2 regions of the Pseudarthrobacter sp. KH_020_B genome follow, and region 2 is predicted to be linked to the other one. Evidence: predicted binding sites of a transcription regulator. Region 2 holds the regulator's gene; the other holds the start of a gene.
What was found. Region 2 encodes LexA, which represses DNA repair genes until DNA is damaged. Its sites were predicted from a motif close to TCGAACANNTGTTCGA; they were not measured.
Positions count from the first base shown of each region.

Region 1: the regulator LexA is predicted to act here: its motif matches at 2,178-2,193, upstream of AC3IT0_RS14475 (LysM peptidoglycan-binding domain-containing protein).

Region 1 is NZ_CM174506.1:3,140,614-3,144,015, reverse strand. Features, by position in the region: gene secA (preprotein translocase subunit SecA) at 1-690, shown strand, start outside; gene AC3IT0_RS14480 (Rv3235 family protein) at 764-1,231, opposite strand; gene AC3IT0_RS14475 (LysM peptidoglycan-binding domain-containing protein) at 1,283-2,131, opposite strand; gene AC3IT0_RS14470 (hypothetical protein) at 2,280-2,852, shown strand; gene AC3IT0_RS14465 (helix-turn-helix domain-containing protein) at 2,857-3,072, opposite strand; gene AC3IT0_RS14460 (hypothetical protein) at 3,225-3,402, shown strand, end outside.
Region 2 is NZ_CM174506.1:1,631,462-1,634,863, forward strand. Features, by position in the region: gene AC3IT0_RS07670 (ATP-dependent DNA helicase) at 1-1,059, shown strand, start outside; gene lexA (transcriptional repressor LexA) at 1,108-1,854, opposite strand; gene AC3IT0_RS07680 (LysM peptidoglycan-binding domain-containing protein) at 2,204-2,644, shown strand; gene AC3IT0_RS07685 (histidinol-phosphate transaminase) at 2,723-3,402, shown strand, end outside.

The DNA.
Region 1 (3,402 bases), 1.5 Mb from region 2:
ATCGACGCCGCCACGGCCGAAGGCAACGGCGACGACTGGGACTACACCCAGCTGTGGACCAACCTCAAGACGCTCTACCCCGTCAGCGTCACAGCGGAAGAGATCATCGAGGAAGCCGGTGGCAAGTCCAGGCTCACTGTTGAATTCCTCAAGGAGGAGCTGCTCTCCGACGCCCGCGTCGTCTACCAGACCCGGGAAGAGACCATCGGCGCAGAGAGCATGCGCGAGCTGGAACGCCGCGTGGTGCTGTCGGTCATCGGGCGCAAGTGGCAGGAACACCTCTACGAGATGGACTACCTGAAGGAAGGCATCGGCCTGCGCGCCATGGCACAGCGCGACCCGCTGGTGGAATACCAGCGCGAGGGCTTCACCATGTTCCAGAGCATGATGGAGGCCATCCGGGAGGAAAGCGTCGGCTTCCTGTTCAACCTTGAAGTTGAGGTCACTCCGGCCCAGGATGTGGTGGTGGCCGACGCAGCAGGTGGCCACACCGAACATGTTGAGCCGCAGATCCATGCCGCCGGCCTGGAGGCTCCGAAGAAACCCGCCCAGCTGCAGTACACGGCACCCGGCGAAGACGGCGCATCCCAGACCCGGGTGGAGGGCCGTGTCTCGTCACGGTCCGGAAACCCGGCCAAGGCTGCAGCGCAGGACGCCACCAAGCGTCCGGCCAAGAAAAAGCGCCGCTGACCTCAGCGCGATGATCGACAGGAAGTGCCCGGAGCCTCGGTTCCGGGCACTTCTGCATTCGTGGGTAAGCACTTCAGCCGACGATGAACTCAGTGACGCGCCAGACCTGCTTGCTGCGTTCAAGCCGGACCGCCACAGCGCGGGCGCGGACATCGTCAACCACCACGGCGCTTGCCTCGTAAATGCCGGGGCCGACCTCGCAGGCGCGGACAGAGCGCACCACGGAGTTCTTGTGCAGCCGGGCCAGGGCCGGCGAAGCGGATCGCGCCTGCTCGCGGCGGATCAGGGCCGCACGGTGCTGCAGCACGGCGAGGCAGCGCGGATCCAGCCGGCGGGCAAGCTGGTGGATCGGCCGGATGCCGGCAAGGACTTCCATGGCCGCCTGCACTGTGCTGCGGGTGATCGCCAGGATTTCGGAGGTCTCGTCTGCTGCATGCAGCGGCGCGACCGGTGCGGTAGTGGTGCGCAGGGGAACTTGGCGGACTGCCGCCGCCCGGCCCGGGTTGACCGTGGCGGAGCGGATTGGCGTAACTGCGTACATGTGATTCCCCTTAGTCGTGACCTGATGAATGTCGGAATGTCGGAATGTCGGCTAGGCCGTGGAAGGTGCTTTCAAAATCTGCCCGGGCAGCAGGACATGGGGGCTTTCGCCGATCTGGGCTTTGTTGGCCTCGTACCAGCGGGGCCAGTGCAGGGCGACGTCCACATCCGAAGCCGCCGGGCCCAGGTGGCGGGAAGCGATGTCCCACAGGGTGTCGCCTGCCAGCACCGTGACCTCAGTCAATTCCGGCGGCGTGCCCTGTTCCGCCCGGACTGGCTGGGCCGCCAGCAGGCCGGGGTCCGGGGCCGGCGGGCTGGGCCGCCAGTCGGGCCGGACCGTAGCCGCCGGAGCTTGGCTGGTCTGTTCTCCTGTGTTCGCAGGGACTTTGCCCTCTGGTTCCGGGATCGGCCGGAGGTCGACGGTGGGGGACCACTGGGCCTGGACGGCCACGCCGTGGACCGGTACGTTCTGGACCACTAATTCATTGACCGCCACATCCTGCGTAGGCACCCAGGCCGGTCCCGCCGGCGGGACGGCTGCGTGAGCCAAAGGTGCCGACAGCAGCTGCACCGACAGTGCGGCCACAGCGAGCCGCCGCATAAATGCCGGGCAGCACTTGCCTGCCCTGTCGGCGGCCCGCCGCCGGCCGCACCTGTCCAGGACGGCAGCTGTTGACGCCAAAATCATCGAGAAGATCCACCACGCCACGATGGTCAGGCCCGCGGCAACAGCCACGGCACCAAGCAGGTCATCAACGTCCGGGGCTTGCCGGCGTGCTGTGGACAGTTGCCACCGATTCACCATGCCCCCGCCGGCAACGCAGAGGAAGAATCCCAGCAGGAGGATGGACACCGCCATGACGGCGTCCGCGCGGAGCCCGCGTGCTGTACCTGCCGTCATGGTGCTCCTATCATCCGTTTGATGCAGTTTGATGCTGTTTGATGAATCTAAGATCAGTTTGACGCAGCTGTGATGGATTTGTCCAGAGACTGGAGTGATGTTGTTGATGAATTGACCGCGAATGAAGCCGCACCCTACGCTTGGCCCCATGCGTTGGGATGCTCTGTTCAGTGATATGGAGGCACAGTTCGCCGAGGGCGAGCGGCTGGCCGTTGATGCCGAGATCTCTGAGCGGGCACGGGCGGAAACAGCCTCCGTGGCTCTGGCTGACCGCTTGCGGGGTTCCCTGGACAGCCACGTGGCCGTGCACCTGGCGTGTGGGCGCGTCTTCGAAGGAACCCTGAGCCATGCCGGCGCCGACGCCCTGGTTCTGAACGAGTTGCGCCACCAGGTCCTGGTCCCGTACGGCGCGGTGGCGCGCTATGCGGGCTTGGGGCGCGTGTCCGTGGCCGAGACTTCGCAGGTGCGGCGCCGGATCGGATTGGCACATGCGCTGCGGGGCCTGGCGCGGGACAGGGCCGAACTGGCAGTCATTCTGCGCCACGTACCGGAAAGGGATACGGGGCTGGCCGGAGTCATCGACCGGGTGGGCAGTGACTTTTTGGACCTGGCGCTGGTCAGTCCCGGGGAGTCCCGGCGGGCATCACAGGTCCGGCAGGTTGCCACGATTCCGTTTGCGGCGCTGGGTGCCCTGCGGTCACGGAGTGCAGGGGAACTGTAACGGATCAGGCGTGCTTGGCTTTGGCTTCCTGGATCATGCGGCTGGCCTCGGCGTACCGCTCTTCGATGTATTGCTCCAGCATCTTTTCCTCGACGCGCCACTGCCCGCGGCCACCCACCTGAATGGCCTTCAGCTCTCCGCTGCGGACCAGGGCGTAGGCCGCCGGCGAGTTGATCTGTAGCTGTTCAGCAACATCGGCGAGAGTTAGGAATCTGGGCATAGCTCCATTTTGCCATTGAAGACGTCATCTGGTGCGGTTATCCACAGTTTGATGTTGTTTGGCCTTTTGACTTTTGTTCCGGGGCCCATGCCGCAACAATGAGGTGTCCGGGCGCAGCCAGCCGACTGGACCGGATCTAGGGGGAGAAAAGCATGAGCCACGATGCTGTTACTACGGGTGCCAGGCTGAAACCGCCGTCGTGGAAGGATCCCCGGCTGCTGGTTGGCGTGCTGCTGGTCCTGGCATCAGTGGTGGGAGTGATCTCGCTGGTTGGCAGCGCTGACCAGACCACCGAGGTTTACGCCGCCCGGGACTCCATTGCCGTGGGTG
Region 2 (3,402 bases):
GACTGTGTGGACCAGCTGCGCGAGGCCTGCAGGGCTGCGCTGTCCGATTCCAAGGGTGACGGCAGCCAAACGGCCGACGGCGGGCGGCAGCTCGCGCGCTCACGCCTGATGCTGATCCTCGAACTTTGTGAACGGCTGATCGTGGCCCGGGAAAACCGTGAAGTGGTGTGGTTCTCCCGTGCAAGTTCCTTCGATCCGCAGCAGGGCTATGCGCAGCCCGATGAGTCGGCGCCGGCCCTGGTCAACATCGCGCCGCTGAGCGTTGCCGGCAAGCTCCGCGAGGGGCTTTTCGCCGGCCACACCGTGGTGCTGACCTCGGCAACCCTGGCCATCGGCTCGGCCTTTGAACCGGCCGCCGGCGGCTTGGGGCTTGTGGGTGAGGGCGCACCGAGCTGGACCGGGATCGACGTGGGATCGCCCTTTGACTATCCCAAGCAGGGGATCCTCTACGTCGCGGGGCACCTTCCCAAGCCTGGCCGCGGGGCGTCGCCGGAGGCCCTCGACGAACTTGAGGCGCTGATCCGGGCGTCCGGCGGCGGCGCCCTGTGCCTCTTTTCGTCACGCCGTGCCGCGGAGGAGGCCGCCGAGGCAATGCGCCCCCGGCTCGGCCTCAGCATTCTGTGCCAGGGCGATTCCACCATGACGGCCCTCGTGAAGCAGTTCGCGGACGAACCGGATACCTGCCTGTTCGGCACCATGTCACTGTGGCAGGGTGTTGATGTTCCGGGTGGATCATGCCGGCTGGTGGTGATCGACCGCATCCCGTTCCCACGGCCGGATGATCCGCTGATGACCGCACGGTCACGCGCGGTTGCCCAGGCCGGCGGAAACGGCTTTATGGCGGTTTCGGCAACGCACGCGGCCATCCGCCTGGCCCAGGGCGCGGGCAGGCTGATCCGTTCCACCGGAGACAAAGGCGTGGTGGCCGTGCTTGATTCCCGGCTTGCCACCGAGCGCTACGCCGGATTCCTCCGCGCCGCGCTGCCACCGTTTTGGCCCACCACGGACCGGAAGACGGCGTTCGCCGCCCTGGAAAGGCTTTCCGGGAAGGGCGTCTGAGGGGGCGCAGGTCGTAGCGGGCCCTTGTTCTAGACGGACCTTTGTGTCCTAGAGGGACCGCAGGACCGAGACGACCTTGCCCATGATCGTGGCGTGATCGCCCAGAATGGGCTCGTACTGGGTGTTCTGCGGCAACAGCCACGTATGGCCATCGCGTTGACGGAAGGTCTTCACCGTGGCTTCGTCGTCCAGCAGGGCCGCGACAATATCCCCGTTGGCGGCATCGGACTGCCGCCGGACCACTACCCAGTCACCGTCGCAGATGGCGGCGTCCACCATGGAGTCGCCGGCCACGCGCAGCATAAACAGCTCACCCTGGCCCACGAGCTGCCGGGGCAGGGGCATCACGTCTTCCACCACCTGATCGGCAAGGATGGGTCCGCCGGCCGCGATCCGGCCCACCAGCGGCACCATGGCGGTGTCCATGGCAGAGGGAAGTTCGGTGACCGTTCCGCCGATGCCGTGCAGGACTGCGGGCTTGGTTGTCCCGTTGGACTTGGTGGACCCGCCGTCCAGCGTCAGCGGCATCAGGACTTCCATGGCGCGCGGACGCTTGGGGTCCCGGCGGAGGTATCCCAGCTTCTCCAGCTGCGAGAGCTGGTGGGTCACGCTGGACAAACTCGCCAGGCCCACGGTGTCGCCGATTTCACGCATGGACGGCGGATAGCCGTTGTCATTCACCGAGCGCTGGATCGTTTCGAGGATCTTCTTTTGGCGGGCGGTGAGCCCCTTGGGGGTCCGTTGGGGCTGGCGGCGCTGCGGTGTCGCCTTGCCCTCGGCGGCTGGTGCTGCCATGTTCGCCAATGCCTTTCGGTTGCCCGGATCCGCTCCGGCCGCTGGTGCCTGGAACGCCCCGGGGCTGGTGTCGGAGTTGATTGTCAGACCCTGCTGATCAACTACAGAGGTGGTTGTTCTTTGATCCAAACGTAGGCCAGCCGCAGGGCTTTTTCAAACATTTGTTCTAGCGAGTCTCGACAATATTCGTTGATAAGTGCTAAAAATGAAGAAGCAAAGTTCGAACATGTGTTCTACTCGTTGCTTGCGGATTCGAATACTCGAATTTATGGACGGCCCAGGCCAGCACCGGCAAGTGGACGCGGAGGGCGCACCGGGCAGCACAGTATGGTCCAGGAGGGCTCATTTCATGTCAGCTATATCTGCTTCGCAGGACTCGCGTCCGCAGCTTATGTCCGTGCAGGATCTCACCTCGCGGCAATGGTCCGCACGTGTCTCGACGCCGGCTTCGGCGCCCAGGCAGCGCACGGAATCGTTGAAGCCGCTGCGCCTGACCCGCAGGGGCCGGATTGTCCTCATCGGCATCCCGCTGATGATCCTTGCCGCCATCCTGCTTTCGCTGGCAGGTTTCCTCAACGCCCCGGCAAAGGCTGCTGATTCGGCGGCCGACCTGTCGCTGACGCCAACGGTCACGGTCACGGTGCAGGCCGGACAGTCACTCTGGGCTATCGCCGGTGCCGTGGCGCCCGAGCGTGATCCCCGTGATGTCATCGCGGATATTGCCCAGTTGAACAACCTTTCCGCCGGGGGCGTTGTCCCCGGACAGCAGCTCTTCGTCCCCACCAAGTAATGAGCCTGCAGGCTCGGGAGCGTGCCGCCGCAGGCCGTCACATTTTCAGGCCGTCTGCTTCGGACCTAAACTGTTCAGGTGAATGACCAGCTAGAGCGTCTGAACAGACTTCCCCTCCGGAGCAACCTCCGCGGACTGACCCCGTACGGTGCCCCGCAGCTGGATGTGCCCATCCTGCTGAACGTCAACGAGAACACCCATGGCGTGCCTGCGGACGTTCGGGCCGCGATCAGCGTGGCCGTGACGGAAGCCGCTGCAGGCCTCAACCGCTACCCGGACCGTGAGTTCACCGAGCTCCGGGAAGCGCTGGCTGAATATCTCGGCCACGGTCTTGATGCCACCAACATCTGGGCGGCCAACGGGTCCAACGAGGTTCTCCAGCAGATTCTCCAGGCGTTCGGCGGACCCGGGCGCACGGCCCTGGGATTCCCGCCCACGTACTCCATGTATCCGCTCCTGGCCAGCGGCACGGACACCGGGTACATCGTCGGGCAGCGGGCCGATGATTACGGGCTCAGTGCCGAATCGGCCGCGTTGCAGGTGAAGGAGCTTCAGCCCAACATCGTTTTCCTCTGCTCGCCGAACAACCCCACCGGCACGGGCCTGGGCCTGGACGTTGTGGAGGCCGTGTACTCGGCCGGCGAGGCCAGCCAGACCATCGTCATCGTTGACGAGGCCTACCATGAGTTCGCCCACGACGGAACGCCCAGCGCCCTGACGTTGCTGCCCGGGCGGGAGCGCCTCATTGTGTCCCGCAC